DNA from 4 places in the Kitasatospora sp. NPDC051170 genome. Region 1 is predicted to be linked to each of the others. Evidence: riboswitches for the same ligand, from Rfam matches in the RefSeq annotation. Region 1 holds a riboswitch; each other region holds the start of a gene.
The links. Region 1 has a riboswitch for cyclic di-AMP ahead of ACIBCA_RS07150 (transglycosylase family protein). Riboswitches for the same ligand answer to the same signal wherever they lie in the genome.
Positions count from the first base shown of each region.

Region 1 (4,167 bases):
GCTGATCAACGGCTTCAGCGAGCGGATCGACGCGGCGTTCATCTCGCCCGACGACCGGGCCGCGATGTGGATGGCCGTCCAGCACCTGGCCGAACTCGGCCACGAGCGCATCGGGTTGGCGATAGGCCAGCAGCGGTACGTCCCCGTGCTGCGCAAGATCGAGGGCTTCACCGCCGCGATGCGCGAGGTGCTGGGGTTCGGGGCCGAGGAGGCCGCGGGGCTCGTCCACCACACGCTGTTCAGCGTGGAGGGCGGGCACGCGGCGGCCGGCGCGCTGCTGGACAAGGGCTGCACGGCGATCGTCTGCGGCAGCGACATGATGGCGCTCGGGGCGATCCGGGCGGTGCGCCAGCGCGGCCTCGCGGTGCCGCAGGACGTCTCGGTGGTCGGCTTCGACGACTCGCCGCTGATCGCCTTCACCGACCCGCCGCTGACCACGATCCGCCAGCCGGTCGAGGCGATGGCCACGGCGGCGGTGGACGCGCTGCTGGAGGAGGTGGGCGGGAACTCCGCCCAGCGCGGGGAGTTCGTCTTCCAGCCGGAGCTGGTGATGCGCGGCTCCACGGGGGCGCGTACGCGCTGAGCCCCGGTACGGGAGGGCCCCCGGAGAGCGATCGCTCTCCGGGGGCCCTCCCGTCGTGCGTTCAGCCCTCCTGGGAGGTGGGGCGCTCGACCGTGAGGCGGTGGCCGTCCGCGGACTCACCGGTACGGGTCTCGGTGCGGCGGCCTCGGGCCAGGTAGTCGCGCAGGACGAGTTCGACGGCGTCCTGAGGGTTCTTGGTACCGGCGAGCATCATCACGTCGATCGCGAGATTGGCGTCGAGCGTGACGGTGACCTGGGCCATGGTGACTCCTCCTCGGGGTGCAGAGCAGCAGCATGCCCGTTGGCCCGGGGTTTGACCATGCGAATGCCGAAGCCCCCCGGGGAGAGTGGCAGGACTCTCCCCGGGGGGTCACCTCGGCGCTTCATCGGCGCCCGGTGTGCGTCAGACGCGGCCGGCGAAGTCCGGCGCCCAGTTGGCGACGGTCTGCACGCGCACGCCCGAGGACGGGTTGGCGGCCTCGACGTACTGGCCGCCGCCGATGTAGATGGCGACGTGGTAGACGCCCGAGTCCTGGCCGTTGTTGGACCAGAACAGCAGGTCGCCCGGCTGCAGGCTGTCCAGCGAGACGTGGGTGCTCGCGGCGGCCTGGTCGGCGGCGACGCGCGGGACGGAGATGCCCGCGGCGCGCAGCGCGGCCTGGGTCAGGCCGGAGCAGTCCCAGCCGCCGTTGCCGGTGCCGCCGTAGACGTACGCCTGGCCGACCTTCGACTGGGCGAAGGAGACGGCGGCGGCCATGCTGCCGGTGGCGGCCTGGGTCTGCTGGGCGGGGGCGGCGGGCTTGGCCGGCTTGGCGGCCTGCTCCTGGGCGGCCGGCTTGGCGTTCACGGTACCGCTGCCGGAGGAACCGCCGTTCGTGGAGCCGGACTTCTGGGAGCGGTCGAACCAGGAGAAGTCCGAGCCGGACTTGGCGGCGGTGCCGGCCTCGTCGAAGCTGAGCTTCTGGCCCGGGTAGATGGTGTCCGGGCCGTCGGTGAGGGTCGAGCGGTTGAGCTCGTACAGGTGCTGCCAGCCGCCGCGGACGTTGTGCTTGTCCGCGATGGTGGACAGCCAGTCGCCCTCGACCACGGTGTAGGCGCCCTGGGTGCCCTGGGCAGCCTGCGGGGCCTGCTGGGCGGGGGCCTGCGGCTGGGCCTTCTTCTGGGCCCAGGCGCCCTTGCCGCCCTGGGCGGGGGTCTGGGTCTGCGGCTGGGTCTGCGCCTGGGCCTGGTCCTGCGCGGGGGCGGCCGGCGCGGCGGGCTTCGCGGCGGGCTTGGCGGCCGAGGTGTCGACGGCCGGGGCGCCGCCGCCCTTGGTCAGGCCGGCCTGGACGGAGCAGACGGGCCAGGCGCCGGGGCCCTGCGAGGCGAGGACCTTCTCGGCGACGGCGATCTGCTGGTCCTTGGTGGCCTGGTTCGCCTGCGGGGCGTACGAGGTGCCACCGAAGGCGGCCCAGGTGCTGGAGGTGAACTGCAGGCCGCCGTAGAAGCCGTTGCCGGTGTTGATGCTCCAGTCGCCGCTGCTCTCGCACTGGGCGACCTTGTCCCAGGTGGCCACGGAGGCGGCGGAGGCGGTGGTGGTGGTGAGGCAGGGGATCGTGAGGCCGACGCCCGCGACGCCGAGGGCGGCGATCACGCGACGGGTGCGGCTGGACAGGCGGTTGCCGTTGGTGGGCAGCATGAAGACGCGGTCCTCTCCCACGCCTGCGAGGTGAGCTGTCGGATTCGGGCTGGAGTTGCCCGGCCGCGCGCTGCGCGGCTTCACCCCTAGCCCCTGGCCGTTCCGGAGAACGGCCGAGGGCGACTTACCTGGTTCCCCCGCTCCTGCCGTGGTGCGTTTCGCGCTGCCAGGTACATCCGACGGCAGGACTCGGCGTCGCGGATGAACTGGGTCCGTGTGGTTACGAACGGGGAGCACGTTAAGCAGACCGAACTTCAATCCGCAAATAGCTGTGATGTGCATCACGGGAAATCGGAAATTGCCGAATGGGCGCATTTCAAGATCGGAAATGATCGTTTATCGGCAAGGCGGCTTCGAATTCCCGGAACTGGCTCCGCCTCAGGTCGGGAGTGACGGAGCGTCGGAGCGCGGAGGGGGCGCGCCTTTCGTGCCGGGGGAGTGTCCAGGATGCGGGCGCCGGCTCATTTCCCGTATTCATCGACATTCGTCGACAAAAGAGACCAGAACGGACATTGCGCCCCCGTCGGTGCGCCGGAACCGGAAATGCGGAGGGGGCCCGGAACCGCCTTTCGGCCGTTCCGGGCCCCCTCCGAGGGCTCGCCGCGGGCTTCTCAGCCCTCCACGGGCGCCTGGGCGGCCGCGTGGGCGCCACGGGAGCCCTGGGAGGGCTCCGCGGACGCCTCGGCCTCGGCCAGGGCCTCCGGGGAGGGCGCGGGCAGCGCGGCCAGGTAGGTGGAGGCGATCAGCTGCCCCACGCTCGGGTACGCGCCCAGCGGGGCCGCCGACGGGCAGCCGGTCTCCTCGGCGGCCGTGGCGAGCAGCTCGGAGTCCGCCTCCGGGCCGATCACCAGCGGGGCCAGCGCCGGGCGCTGGGAGCCGGTCTCCTTCAGGTGCTCGACGGCGCCGGCCACCGAGCCGGGCACGTCCAGCGCGGCCGCGACGACCGGCACGGCCAGGCGCGCGGCGAGCAGCACGCCGGTGATGCCCGCGGCGGCCGCCGCCTCCTCGCCGCCGACGACGGTCAGCACGACCCCGTCCGCGGCGGTGGCGATGGCGAACAGCCGCGCCCGGTCGGCCCGGGCCAGCCCGGCCTCGGACAGCCGCACGTGCACGGCCTCGGCCAGCAGCGGGTGCGGGCCGAGCGCGTCGGTCACGCTCGCGCCGTACTCGGCGGCGACGGCGTGCAGGTCGGTCAGGAAGCCGTGCGCGCCCGGCACCAGCGGAACCACGACGGGCGTGGGCAGGCCCGCCTCGGCGGCCGAGGCCAGCAGCCCGGCGACGGTGTGCTCGCCCTCGGCCTCGGTGCCCTGGCCGGGGAGGTAGCCGACCGCCGTCTGGACGCCGTTCTGCTCGCTGCGCACGATCGAGAGGAGTTCCTCGACGACGGAGCGGGACTCGGGCCCTGCGGTCGCGGGCACGGCCAGCACCAGGGCCGGGCTGCCGGTGGGGATCTCGGGGCGCTCGGGACGGCGGTGGCGCCCCCGCGCACGGGAGCCTGGAGTACGGACGGGCAGTGGCGCGCCCGGGATGGCTGCGGTGCTCATGCCGGAGATCGTAGGACATCGCCCCGTCAGGCCCGCAGTCGGCTGCCGTACGCGCTGCCCGGGGGCGCGTCGGCGGGTCCGTGCGCCCGCCTCCACCGCCCGGGGAGGAAGGCGTCCAAAACGGACGAATCCCCACCGGGCCCCCGTGACCTGGAGTGCAGTCGTCTGACGCGACCGCAGGGGCCGGAAGTTGCACCGGTGGCGAGTGATGTGTTTCACAGCCCGGATGTGTGGACGAGCGGGTCTGACGCAGGGTCACGGTGGTGCGACTCCCGGCGTCCGAAGATCAACATTCAGCGGAGGGATGCTCACGGTCGGTGGCCGGGCCGCCACCGATTCCATCGGCTATGTCCGTTTACGCA
Region 1 is NZ_JBITFA010000003.1:11,546-15,712, reverse strand. It holds gene ACIBCA_RS07160 (LacI family DNA-binding transcriptional regulator) at 1-583, shown strand, start outside; gene ACIBCA_RS07155 (hypothetical protein) at 645-845, opposite strand; gene ACIBCA_RS07150 (transglycosylase family protein) at 987-2,282, opposite strand; cyclic di-AMP (ydaO/yuaA leader) riboswitch at 2,269-2,434, opposite strand; gene ACIBCA_RS07145 (hypothetical protein) at 2,873-3,805, opposite strand.

Region 2 (4,167 bases), on a different contig from region 1:
CGGATCGGGGGTGGGGTTAACCCCCCTGGGCCGGCTGCCGCTCGTCCTGCCGCTCGCCCTACCACTCGTCCTACCACTCGTCGGCGAGCAGCGAGTACTGGAACGCGTCCGACCAGACCCCGTCCTTGCACACGTCGTGCCGCAGCCGCCCCTCCAGCTGGAACCCGAGCCGGGTGAGCACCCGCGAGGAGGCCGGGTTGCCCACCTCGACCACCGCGACCAGCCGGTGCACGCCCAGCGGGCCGAAGGCGAGGCCGCAGAGCAGCCGGGCGAGCTCACCGCCGTAGCCCAGGCCCCAGGCGTCGCGGCGCAGCGCGTAGCCGAGGTGGGCGCTGCGGTGGCGGCCGAGGAAGAGCGAGCCCTGCCCGATCGGTGCGGCCCCGGGGTCCTCGCGCAGGGCGGCGGCGAGGCGGTAGACGCGCCGGGGCTCGGTCAGGGCCTCCTCCACGTACAGCTCCAGCTGGTCGGCGCAGTCCTCCGGCGTCCGCGGTCCGAAGGGCAGGTGGCGGGTGACCTCCGGGTCGCCGAACAGCGCGTACAGCGCCTCCACCTCCTCCGGGGTGTGGTGGTGTTCGCGGACGGCGAGGCGGGAGCCGGTGAGCTGGACGGGGACCATGGCTGCCGACCCTACTCGCGCGCGGATACCGTCGGAGCATGAACGACGAAGACCTGCGGCTCGCCCCGCGCACCAGGGCCGCCGACCTGCTCGCCTGGGCGGCCGGGCAGGACCGCCCACCGGTGGCCGAGGAGCCGCTGCGGACGGTGCTGGCGCTGCTGGAGCTGGGCGAGGGCAGGATGCACGACGGCTGGCCCGAGCTGACCTCGAACGCGGTGGAGCACCTGCTGTACGAGCGGCTGCACCTGTACGTCCAACCCGCGCCGGAGGCGGACCCCCTGGCGTACGGCGACGCCGTACGGCTGCTGGTCGACCACCAGCGGGCGACCAAGCGGCTCAACGCCAAGCGCCAGGAGCGGCTGCACGCCGAGGCCGAGTGGCAGGGGGAGGTCGCCGCGGGGCTGCTGCGCCGCGCCGACCTGGTGACCTGGCCCCGGCTGTACGCCCTGCTGCTGCACGCGCACGGGGTGGACGTGTCCGACGAGGCCGCCGTGCGCGACTGGCTGGGCGCCTTCGCCGAGCTGGGCGAGGAGGAGCGCCACGCCGCGTTCGAGGCGCTGGCCGAGGCCGGGTGGCTGGACGAGCCGGACGAGCGGGGCTGGGGCCCGGCCCGGGCGCTGTCCGTGGGCATGGCCACCGACGGCGCACGCCGGCTGCTGGAGCACGGGCTGATGCGGCGCAGCTACCGCAACCTGGCCGAGCTGACGGCGCTGGGCCGGCCGATGCCGGAGGAGCTGGCCGGGGACTTCGAGGGGCTGGAGGACGCGGCGGCCCGGGCGGCGCTGGAGCTGTTCGGGGAGTGGACGGTGCCGGGGCTGGCGCGGCTGCTGGTCGAGGAGTTCCCTGAGCTGGCGCCGGAGCCCGGTCCGGAGGAGATCGACGCGTACCTGGCGCAGGTGCCTGCGGAACCCGGGGAACAGGCGGACCAAGCGGAACTACAGGAGTAGTGGCACTACGCGAGTAGTGCCACTACTGGAGTAGTCCCACGACGGAAGCGGTGCGAGAAGGGCCCCGGCGAGCGCCGGGGCCCTTCCGCGATCCGTCAGGGGGTGAGGCCCCGCTGCTCGAGCCAGGTCTCCGGGTCGACCGGGGCGCCGCCGCCGGGGCGGACCTCCAGGTGCAGGTGCGGGCCGGTGACGTTGCCGGTGGCGCCGACCTTGCCGATCTGCTGGCCGCCGGTGACGCTGCCGGAGCCCTTGATGATCGAGGAGAGGTGGCAGTACCAGATCTCGGTGCCGTCGGGCAGGGTCTCGACGATCCGGTAGCCGTACGAGCCGGACCAGCCGGCCGAGGTGATGGTGCCCTGGCCGATGGCCATGACCGGGGTGCCGGTGTCGGCGGCGAAATCCAGGCCCGTGTGCAGGTGGGCCCAGTAGCGGGCGCTCTGGCCGTAGTGGGCGGAGAGGCGGTAGTCGGAGACCGGCAGGGTGAGGGCGGCGGCCTTCTTGGCCTCGGCCTCGGCTGCGGCCTTCTTCGCCTCGGCCTCCTTGGCGGCGGCCTTGGCCTCCGCCTCCTTCGCGGCCTGGAGGCGGGCGCCCTCCTCGGCGGCGGTGCGCTGGCTGTCGGCCTGCTGCTGGATGCGCGCGGCGAGGGCGAGGCCGGGGTCGGCGGCGAGGGCGACGGGGGTCTCGTCGGGGGCCTCGACGGCGGGGGCGGCGGCCGGGGTCGCGGAGGCGAAGCCGGTGGCACCCAGGGTGGCGGCGACGGCGGTGACGCCGAGCAGCGGGGAGGCGCCGCGGGTCTGACGCGGCATCCGGTGGCGGTTGGTCTCGGTCTCGGCCGCGAGGGGGCCGTCCGGCTCGAAGCCGTCGTGGCCGGGATGTTCGAGCAGCTGGGTACCGGCTGCGGGGCCGGCCGGGTGTGCCGGGGTGTGCGTCGACGCCACGGGGGCGCGCTCCTTTCCTTCCCTCGCGCCTACCGGGTTAGCTGACGGGTTCGGAGCAGGAAGGTCTCCTACGGCCGGGCCGGAGCCCCGCCGATTCACCCCAAGGAACGTGGTTCCCCGGCTCCCTGACCTGCCCGAAGGCCGGCCGGTGGGATTAGGCGACGGCGCACGGTGCCGTCTGGGTACGGCGTTGAAGACCGCGCTGCGTTATCAAACGTTAATCCGAGGAGGCTCTGATTCCAAGCCGTTCGTCCGGGACGACCGGGAAGCGGGTGAGGGGACGTCAACGAACGATCCCCCGTTGCACGGCCCCGACTGAGTACCGCTACTCATGTGCCAAGGGCCGGAGCGCACGCATGCTGGGCGCCATGAGCGCACCGATGCAGTCACGCACCACGGCCGCGTACTACGTCCAGGCCGTCCTGTCCTTCGGCGTCTCCGCCACGGCCCTCGCCGCGGGGATCGCCTATCTGCCGGTCGGGGGGTGGGTCCGCGCCTTCCTCGGCGTGGGCCTGCTCTACACCGTCACCTCCGCCTTCACGCTGGCGAAGGTGATCCGGGACCGACAGGAGGCCGGCGACACCGTCGCCCGGGTGGACCAGGCCCGGCTGGAGAAGCTGCTGGCGGAGCACGATCCGTTCCAGGGGGCCTGACAGGGCCCCGACCTGGGAATCCTCGATCCGTGGCGCCGATAGCTTGACAGCTAAGGCTATTAGCCTTAGCTTTATGGCTATCGGCAGCACCGCGCAGCACCCCGCACCGGACCGAGGAGAGAACCCATGAACGGCACCACCGCCCCCGCCACCCAGTACCTCGACCTCCCCGGCGGCCGGATCGCCTTCGACGACACCCGGCAGGGCGAGGGCCTCCCCGTCCTCCTGCTCCCCGGGATGCTCGACAGCCGCACCGCGTACCGCCACCTCAGGCCGCTGCTCACCGCCGCCGGCCGACGGGTGATCACCATGGACCTGCGCGGCTTCGGCGAGTCCGGCATCGCCTGGGACGACTACTCCCCCGCCGCGGTCGCCGGGGACGCCCTCGCCCTCCTCGACCACCTCGGCATCGAGCGGGCCGTCCTGGTCGGGCAGTCCTACACGGGCGCCACCGTGGTGCGCGCCGCCCTCGACGCGCCCGGGCGGGTCGCCGGGATCGCGCTGATCGACGCCTTCGTCGAGAACCCGCCCAGCGGGCTGATGAAGGCCGTCATGAAGGTGATGGGCACGATGCTCGTCCACTGGCCCGCCGCCTGGGGCTTCTACCTCCGCAAGATGGCCTACCCGGGCGCCAAGCCCGCCGACTTCGAGGCGTACGTGGACGGGCTGGTCGCCGCCCTGCGCACCCCCGGCCGCAAGGTCGCCACCCGCGGGCACGTCGGCGGGGACTCCGCGCCGGTGGGCTGGGCGGCCGGGGTGCGGTGCCCGGCGATCGTGCTGATGGGCAGCAAGGACCCCGACTTCCCCGACCCGGCGGCCGTCGCCGGGCGGCAGGCGGCGGCGCTGCGGGCGGAGAAGGTGATGATCGAGGGGTCGGGCCACTACCCGATGGCCGACAACCCGCAGGCCGTCGCCGAGGCCTTGCTGCCCTTCCTCGCCGAGCGCGGCTGACACCGCGAGCCCGCACCCGGTCCCGCTCCCGACCCCGATCACGCGCCCGATCACGCGCCCGC
Region 2 is NZ_JBITFA010000005.1:394,012-398,178, reverse strand. It holds gene ACIBCA_RS14790 (GNAT family N-acetyltransferase) at 71-616, opposite strand; gene ACIBCA_RS14785 (hypothetical protein) at 655-1,563, shown strand; gene ACIBCA_RS14780 (M23 family metallopeptidase) at 1,659-2,501, opposite strand; cyclic di-AMP (ydaO/yuaA leader) riboswitch at 2,514-2,672, opposite strand; gene ACIBCA_RS14775 (YiaA/YiaB family inner membrane protein) at 2,870-3,154, shown strand; gene ACIBCA_RS14770 (alpha/beta fold hydrolase) at 3,281-4,105, shown strand.
Region 2: it holds a riboswitch for cyclic di-AMP, as region 1 does, so the genes downstream of both, ACIBCA_RS14780 (M23 family metallopeptidase) here and ACIBCA_RS07150 (transglycosylase family protein) in region 1, are expected to answer to the same signal.

Region 3 (4,167 bases), on a different contig from region 1:
GACGCAGAAGAGGTCGATCGGGCCGAGGTGCTTCTCGGCGGTGTCGACGACGGCGGCCACGTCGCTGGGGCGGCGCACGTCCCCGTGGACGCCGACGACGGGGCAGCCCGGGCGGTCGAGTTCGGAGGCGAGGTCCTCCGCGACGCCGACGTGCTGGTCGGCGATGAGCATCCCGGCGGCGCCGGCGGCGGTGAACCGGCGGGCGAGGTCGGCCCCCGACCCGCCGTCCAGTACCGCGATGACGACGACTGCCCCGGCGACCCGCATGGCCTGCTCCTCCCTGTGGGCGACACCGCACCGGCGCCCACGCGTACTGCGGAGGATCGTAGGCTCGTCCTGACCCTCCGCAACAGGAATTACCCCGCAGGTGACCAGGCTCACGCCGGGCGCCGGGCCAAGAGCTGTCCAAGAACCGTTCACGGACCGGGCACGAAGCGTCGACACGCGGGCAAGGAGTCGTTCGCGGACCGTTCGCACGCCGTCGACGGGCCGGGCGCGCCGCGTCCACCGGATACCGTCGACCCATGCCAGCTCAGCCCGACGCCACCGCCCCGCAGCTCTTCACCTGGGAGTTCGCCGCCGACCCGTACCCGGCCTACGCCTGGCTGCGCGAGCACTCCCCGGTGCACCGCACCACCCTGCCGAGCGGCGTCGAGGCGTGGCTGGTGACCAGGTACGCGGACGCCCGCCAGGCGCTCGCGGACGGACGGCTGTCGAAGAACCCGGCGCACCACAGCGAACAGGCGCACCGCACCGGCCGGGTGGGCATCCCGGGGGAGCGGCAGGCGGACCTGATGACGCACCTGCTGAACATCGACCCGCCGGACCACACCCGGCTGCGCCGCCTGGTGTCGAAGGCGTTCACCCCGCGCCGGGTGGCCGAGTTCGAGCCGAGGGTGCAGCAGCTCACCGACCGGCTGATCGACGGCTTCGCGCAGCGCGGATCGGCCGACCTCATCCACGAGTTCGCCTTCCCCCTCCCCATCTACGCGATCTGCGACCTGCTGGGCGTCCCGTCCGAGGACCAGGACGACTTCCGCGACTGGGCGGGCATGATGATCCGGCACGGAGGCGGCCGACGCGGCGGCGTGGGACGGGCCGTGAAGCGGATGCGGGCCTACCTGCTGGAGCTGATCCACCGCAAGCGCGCCGACCTCGGGGACGACCTCATCTCCGGCCTGATCCGCGCCAGTGACCACGGTGAGCACCTGACGGAGAACGAGGCCGCCGCGATGGCCTTCATCCTCCTGTTCGCGGGCTTCGAGACGACCGTCAACCTGATCGGCAACGGCACCTACGCGCTGCTGCGCAACCCGGAGCAGCGCCGGCTGCTCCAGGAGTCGGTGGCCCGCGGCGAGAGCGGGCTGCTGGAGACGGGCATCGAGGAACTCCTGCGCTACGACGGGCCGGTGGAGCTGGCGACCTGGCGGTTCGCGACGAAGCCGCTGTCGATCGGCGGGGCGGACATCCCGGTGGGCGATCCGGTGCTGGTGGTGCTGGCGGCGGCGGACCGCGACCCGGCCCGGTTCTCGGACGAGAACACCCTCGACCTGGCCCGGACGGACAACCCCCACCTGGGTTTCGGGCACGGAATCCACTACTGCATCGGCGCCCCGCTGGCCCGGCTGGAGGGCCGCGCCGCGCTGGCCACGCTGCTCGCGCGGCTGCCCGATCTGCGGCTGGCGGAGGAGCCGGAGAACCTGCGCTGGCGCGGCGGTCTGATCATGCGTGGACTGCGGGAACTTCCGGTCGAGTTCAGTCCGGAAATGCACTCTCCGCACGCACTTCCGGCCGACCGGTGAATCCACATGACGTCCACGTGACACCCCGACACGCTGACGCGCCGTCGCCGATAGCCTGCCAATTGGGGTGTGAACACGCATCAAACCGGACAAACCGGCGCCGTGCGTAGGCGAGCGACCACGCGCCGTAATTTCTGTGTGATGTCGGCGAGATGAGCTTGTGATCGAGCTGATGATCTGTCTAGTCTCCGTGGAGTTCGCAGCTGCGGACCCCGTGCGCGGAACGCCGAGTCCTGCCCGTCGCGCCACGGGAAACCGACCAGACCCTGGGCAGGGGCGGGGGACCCAGGTTTGTTGCCGTCCCCACGGCTTGGGGTGAAGCCGCCCGCGCGGAGCCGATTCCGCGTCACGGCGGCCGGGCCACCTCCCGGTCCGAACCCGACAGCTCACCTCGCAGGCGTGCGGAGAGGGACCTCTTCATGCTGCTCGTTGGATCTGGCCGTCACCGTCGTCGCACCCAGACCGAGAAGGTCATCGCCGTCGCCGGCGTGGCCGGCGTCGGACTCGCACTGCCGCTCCTCACCGCCACCGGCGCCTCCGCGGCCCCCGCCTCCACCTGGGACGCCGTCGCCCAGTGCGAGAGCGGCGGCAACTGGAGCATCAACACCGGCAACGGCTTCTACGGGGGCCTGCAGTTCACCCCCAGCACCTGGAAGGCGTACGGCGGCACCGCCTTCGCCGCGCAGGCCAACCAGGCCAGCAAGGGCCAGCAGATCGCCATCGCCGAGAAGGTGCTGGCCTCCCAGGGCCCGGGCGCCTGGCCCGTCTGCTCCCAGAAGGCCGGCCTGTCCAAGGGCGGCCCGGCGGCCTCCGTCGACACCTCCTCGGACACCAAGGCCCAGGCGGCGCCCAAGAAGCAGGCCCCGAAGGCCGAGAAGCCCGCGCAGAAGCCGGTGCAGCAGTACGCGCCCAAGCACGCCGCGCCCAAGGCCGAGACGCCCGAGCAGCCGGCGCAGCCGTACGCGCCGAAGCACGCCGCCCCGCAGAGCGCCGCGCCGCAGAGTGCCGCGCCGAAGGCCGGGGACTACACCGTGCGCTCCGGCGACACCCTGTCGACCATCGCCTCGGCCCAGGGCGTCTCCGGCGGCTGGCACTCGCTGTACGACCACAACCGCTCCACCGTCGGCGGCGACCCGGACCTCATCCTCCCGGGCCAGGTGCTGCACCTCGGCTGAGCCGTAAGGCCCGACGAGGGCCCGACGAGGGCCTGACGAGGGGGCCGGCCGCGGGGCCGGTCCCCTTCGTCCGCATTCGCCCCGGCCCGTGCGGACGTTCCGGGGCGGGAAGGTGAACTACCGGTGGGTAGCCGGGCCACACGCTGAGACGGGACCGAGGCCGACGTGGCCCCGGAGGTCCGGGCGGTTAGGCTCTGGTCGTAACGACTCCGCAATCGCCCCGCCGCTGATCACCACCCCTGTCGGCGGGACCTGCTTCCGCAAGGAGATGCCTCGTGCCGTCCATCGATGTCGTCGTAGCCCGTGAGATCCTCGACAGCCGCGGCAACCCCACGGTCGAGGTCGAGGTCGGCCTCGACGACGGCAGCACCGGCCGTGCCGCCGTTCCGTCCGGTGCCTCCACCGGCGCCTTCGAGGCGCTCGAGCTGCGCGACGGTGACAAGAACCGCTACTTCGGCAAGGGCGTGGAGAAGGCCGTCCTGGCCGTCATCGAGCAGATCGGCCCGGAGCTGGTCGGCTACGACGCCACCGAGCAGCGCCTGATCGACCAGGCCATGCTCGACCTGGACGCCACCCCGGACAAGTCCTCGCTCGGCGCCAACGCCATCCTCGGCGTCTCCCTGGCCGTCGCCCACGCCGCCTCCGAGGCCAGCGACCTGCCGCTGTTCCGCTACCTGGGCGGTCCGAACGCGCACGTCCTGCCCGTCCCGATGATGAACATCCTCAACGGCGGCTCGCACGCGGACTCCAACGTCGACATCCAGGAGTTCATGATCGCCCCGATCGGCGCGGAGTCCTTCTCCGAGGCCGTCCGCTGGGGCGTCGAGGTCTACCACACCCTCAAGGGCGTCCTGAAGGAGCGCGGCCTGTCCACGGGCCTCGGCGACGAGGGCGGCTTCGCCCCCGACCTGGACAGCAACCGCGAGGCCCTGGACCTCATCGTCGAGGCCATCCAGAAGGCCGGCTACGAGCCCGGCCGCGACGTGGCCCTGGCCCTGGACGTCGCCGCCTCCGAGTTCTTCGAGGACGGCGCCTACCAGTTCGAGGGCAAGGCCCTCACCTCGGCCGAGCTCATCGAGTACTACGCCGAGCTGGTCGACGCCTACCCGCTGGTCTCCATCGAGGACCCGCTGGACGAGTCGGATTGGGACGGCTGGAAGGCCATGACCGTCAAGCTGGGCGACAAGGTC
Region 3 is NZ_JBITFA010000002.1:374,223-378,389, forward strand. It holds gene ACIBCA_RS05255 (SDR family NAD(P)-dependent oxidoreductase) at 1-267, opposite strand, end outside; gene ACIBCA_RS05260 (cytochrome P450) at 525-1,802, shown strand; cyclic di-AMP (ydaO/yuaA leader) riboswitch at 2,050-2,216, shown strand; gene ACIBCA_RS05265 (transglycosylase family protein) at 2,222-2,977, shown strand; gene eno (phosphopyruvate hydratase) at 3,253-4,167, shown strand, end outside.
Region 3: it holds a riboswitch for cyclic di-AMP, as region 1 does, so the genes downstream of both, ACIBCA_RS05265 (transglycosylase family protein) here and ACIBCA_RS07150 (transglycosylase family protein) in region 1, are expected to answer to the same signal.

Region 4 (4,167 bases), 190 kb from region 1:
AAGCTCCTCCAGGAGGGGAGGATGCAGCCGACCGTCATGGTCCTGGTGCGCCCCTCGCCGGCCCTGCCGCAGGACACCGAGTGCGAGGACGTCCCGAACGGGGCGCAGTCCGACACGTACTTCGCCAAGGACGTGCCCTCCGCGATCCAGGCCAGCTACCGGGTCTCCACCGATCCGCAGGCGTGGGCGTTCATGGGCAACTCCACCGGTGGCTACTGCGCCCTCAAGCTGGCCATGCGCCACCCGGACGTCTTCCCGACGGCCGTCGCCCTCTCCGCGTACTACGACGCCCCGACCGACGACCCGACCACCGGCGACCTCTTCGGCGGCAGCGAGCAGCGCCGCCACGAGGCGAACCTGCTGTGGCGGCTCAGGAACCTGCCGCAGCCGAAGGTGTCCGTGCTGCTGGCGGGCACCAAGAAGGGCGACGGGAACTACCGGCAGGAGACCGAGGCGTTCGTCGACGCGGTGCAGAGCCCGATGAAGGTCTCGTACAGCATGCTCGAGAACGGCGGCCACAACTTCGAGACCTGGAGCGCGCTGCTGCCCTCCTCGCTGGAGTGGCTCTCCCAGCACCTCAAGGTCCCGGACCGGCCGGCCGCGTCCGCCACCGCCTGACAGGGCAGCGGCGGGGCCCGGGACCGTACGCCGGTTCCGGGCCCCGCCGCCGTTCCGTTCGTACGGGAAGGCGCTCGGGAAAGCGCTCAGGCGGGCGCTCGGGAAGGCACTCGGGAAGGCGCCCAGGAAGGCGCTCAGGCGGGTGCTCAGCCCACCCGCTCCAGGGTCCCGGTGTGCAGCTGGCCGACGCGGCCGCCCTCGCCCTCGAAGGTCCAGAACGCCCGGACGGTGAGCCTGGCCAGGTCCATCACGTGGCTGACGGTGATGCCGCTGCGCTCCGTCCAGCTCACGAAGTAGATCTCCGGCGCGACCTCGGCCACATGCAGGCCCACGTCCTCCCACTGGCCCGCCGACTCACCGAGGCCCTCCCAGCGCAGCCGTGTGCCGTCGGCCGAGTAGGTGTTGCGGAACGCCGCGCCGTTGTCGACCCGGAAGACGTAGGTGCGGCCGGCGAAGCCGGGCAGGGACGTGGTCATGGTGGGGCGGCTCCTCGGTCGGGAGGTGGGCGGGCAAGGCGTCGGGCTGGTGGTCCCGGTGTTCCCACGCGCTCTTGTGCAGTGCGTAGGAGGACAGGCCTCCAATTTATCCGACTGGGCCCACACGGGCGGCGCCATTCTCCGGTATGGAGTCGGCCGGGCCCGTACGCGCCACCCCGGCGTGATCAACTCGCCCGCCACGCAGCGTGGTTGATCGACACCACTGTGAGGTGCGCGACAACGGGCCCCGGAGAGTTGTCCGCCCACGGACGAGTTGCCTAGCCTGCAACCGTCGTCCGCCCCCGCGGACCCCGCCGCCGGGACGCCGAGTCCCGTCCACCCGCCGGCGGGCAGTCGAGCACCACAGTGGACGGGAGCGGGGGAACCAAGGTCAGTGCCCGGCCCTGCGCTCCCGCGCAGCGGCCGCGGCTTGGGGTGAAGCCGCCTCCCACAGGCGGCCGGGCTTCCTCGGCCCGAACCCGACAGCTCACCTCGCAGGCGTCGCAGAGGACACACCATGCTCAAGCCTGCCCGGGCCCGCCGCGTCGCGCGCCACGCCCGCCCCTCCCACCGCGGCCGCAACGCCGCCCTCGCCGCCACCGGCGCGCTCGCCATCGGAGGCGCCGGCCTCCTCGGCCTCCCGGCCGCCACCGGCGCCCAGGCCGCGACCGCCCCGACCGTCACCCAGGACCGCCTGGCCCCGGCCACCATGGTCGCGAACAAGGCCACCACGGCCTCGCTCACCCTCCACTCCTCGGCCTGCTTCACCGCGAAGACCGTGGGCGTGGGCGTGCGCGACGCCGCCGGCACCAACCTGGACTTCCCCGGCAACGCCTCCAACGTGCGGATCTGCCCCAGCGGCCTGAGCTTCACCAGCGCCGCCCGCACCCTGCCCGCCGGCACGTACACCCAGTTCGGCTTCTGGCAGGACCAGGCCGGCGCCTGGCACAACCTGGCCTCGCAGAAGCTCGTGGTCTCCACCACCGCGACGCCCACCCCGAGCCCGACCCCGACCCCGACCCCAAAGCCCACGCCCACGCCCACGCCGACTCCGACTCCGACTCCGACGCCCACCCCGGCCCCGAACCCGCAGGCCGCGCCGATCGCCGGCAAGTCGATGGCCTTCTACGAGGAGTTCAACGGCCCGATCGCGTACGGCTCCCGCTGGACCGGCGACCAGAGCAGCTCGTACCACTACAAGACCCACAACCCGGACGACAACAAGCTCGACTGGATCGACCAGAGCAAGGTCTCCGTCTCCGGCGGCGTCGCCACCTTCACCGCCGCGCCCGGCAGTCACACCCTGGAGAACGGCAAGCAGGCGTGGGACGCGGGCCTGCTCACCACCGAGTACTCCAGCCAGGGCTTCAAGGTGAAGGCCGGCGACTACGCCGAGACCCGCGTCAAGCTCCCGGCGGGCACCGGCGCCTGGCCGGCGCTGTGGACCTGGAACGGCGACAGCGGCGCGCACGGGGAGATCGACTCCTTCGAGTACCACCCCGACAACCCGAACCTGCTCGAGCTGACCAACCACGTCAACCCCAGCAACCCCGAGTACTGGACCAACCCCAAGACCGTCGCCAAGGATCAGTGGGTCACCATCGGCACCTACTACGGCGCCAACTCGGTGGACTGGTACGTCAACGGCGTCAAGGTCCACTCCGACGGCAAGGGCGTCGGCGCCAACTGGTCCGCGTACCTGATCCTCAACCTGTCGGTGTCCGCCGGGAAGTACCACCCCTCCCCGCAGGGCAACACCCCGATCACCATGGCCGCGGACTACGTCCGCGTCTACCGCTAGGAAGCGCGGACGGGACGTACGGACTGTCAGGACGGACAGGTAGTACGGACTGTTGGGACGGACTGTCAGTACGGACGGCCCGGAGGACGTCACCCGGCAGCCGGTTCGGCGACCGTGAGGTCGTACGGCTGCCGGGTGCCCGCGTCCTCCGGGTCGTCCGCGCTGCGCACCGCGACCCAGCCGCCGCCGAGCCGGCCCGGGCGCAGCTCCGGGTCCAGGCGCACCGGCACCAGCGCCGTCGCGGTGCGCAGTGGCGGCAGCCCGGGGCCGAAGACGCAGCGCACCAGGCGGCCGCGGCGCAGCACCTCGCAGTCGGCGGGGAAGTACGGGCCCTGCGGGGAGACGCCCTGCGGCAGTGCGACCAGGACGGTGAAGGGGGAGGCCGTCGTCTCCGGGCCGCGGTTGGCGACGAAGGCGTGCACGGTGGTGGTGCCGCCGGGCGGGGCCGGGTCCGGGTCGATCCGGACGACCTCCAGCTTCGAGTCGGAGGCCGCGGGGGAGGGCGCGGGGGAGGCCTGTGCGACCAGGACGGGCGCGGGCGGTGCCAGGGACGACCCCGGGGTCAGGAGGGCGGCCGCGCAGACCGCCGCCGCGACGGTCCTGCCGACGACGACGCCTCCCTGTGCTCGTCCGCGCACCACCATGTCCGGCTCACCCTGCTCTCGTGCCGCGCCCGCCCGCACCGTCGCGGGCGGCGTCCGCACCAGGGTGGCGCAGCCGCCGCCGCGGCCCGGGTGCAACCCGCCCGTCGTCCGCCCGAAAGGGGGAGCGGGGGAGCGGGGACGGGGGAGCGGGCGGTTTGTGGTCGCGCCGGAGCGTCAGGGCGCGAGGACCTGCCCGAGCCGTGCGGCGATCCCTTGCATCACCGGCACCAGCGCGGCCGCTCCGGTCTGTTCCTCCAGCGCCCGGACGCGGGCCTCGGGGCCGGAGACGGACAGCGCGGTGGGCGTCGGCGCGCCCGGGACGGCGAGGGCGATGCAGCGTACGCCGATCTCCTGCTCCTGGTCGTCGACCACGTAGCCGCGCTCGCGGGCCTCGGCGAGCTGGCGCATCAGCTCCTGCGGGTCGGTGACGGTGAACCGGGTGTGCGCGGGCAGGGGGTTGGGGCCGAGGACGGCGCGTGCCTCGTCCTCGGGGAGCTGGGCGAGCAGCGCCTTGCCGACGCCGGTGCAGTGCGGCTGCACCCGGCGCCCGACCTCGGTGAACATCCGCATCGAGCGCCGCGACTGCACCTGCCCGACGTACACCACCTCGCCGCCCTCCAGCACCGCC
Region 4 is NZ_JBITFA010000003.1:204,128-208,294, reverse strand. It holds gene ACIBCA_RS07975 (alpha/beta hydrolase) at 1-618, shown strand, start outside; gene ACIBCA_RS07970 (MoaF-related domain-containing protein) at 765-1,094, opposite strand; cyclic di-AMP (ydaO/yuaA leader) riboswitch at 1,444-1,610, shown strand; gene ACIBCA_RS07965 (family 16 glycosylhydrolase) at 1,612-2,895, shown strand; gene ACIBCA_RS07960 (hypothetical protein) at 2,985-3,635, opposite strand; gene ACIBCA_RS07955 (IclR family transcriptional regulator) at 3,714-4,167, opposite strand, start outside.
Region 4: it holds a riboswitch for cyclic di-AMP, as region 1 does, so the genes downstream of both, ACIBCA_RS07965 (family 16 glycosylhydrolase) here and ACIBCA_RS07150 (transglycosylase family protein) in region 1, are expected to answer to the same signal.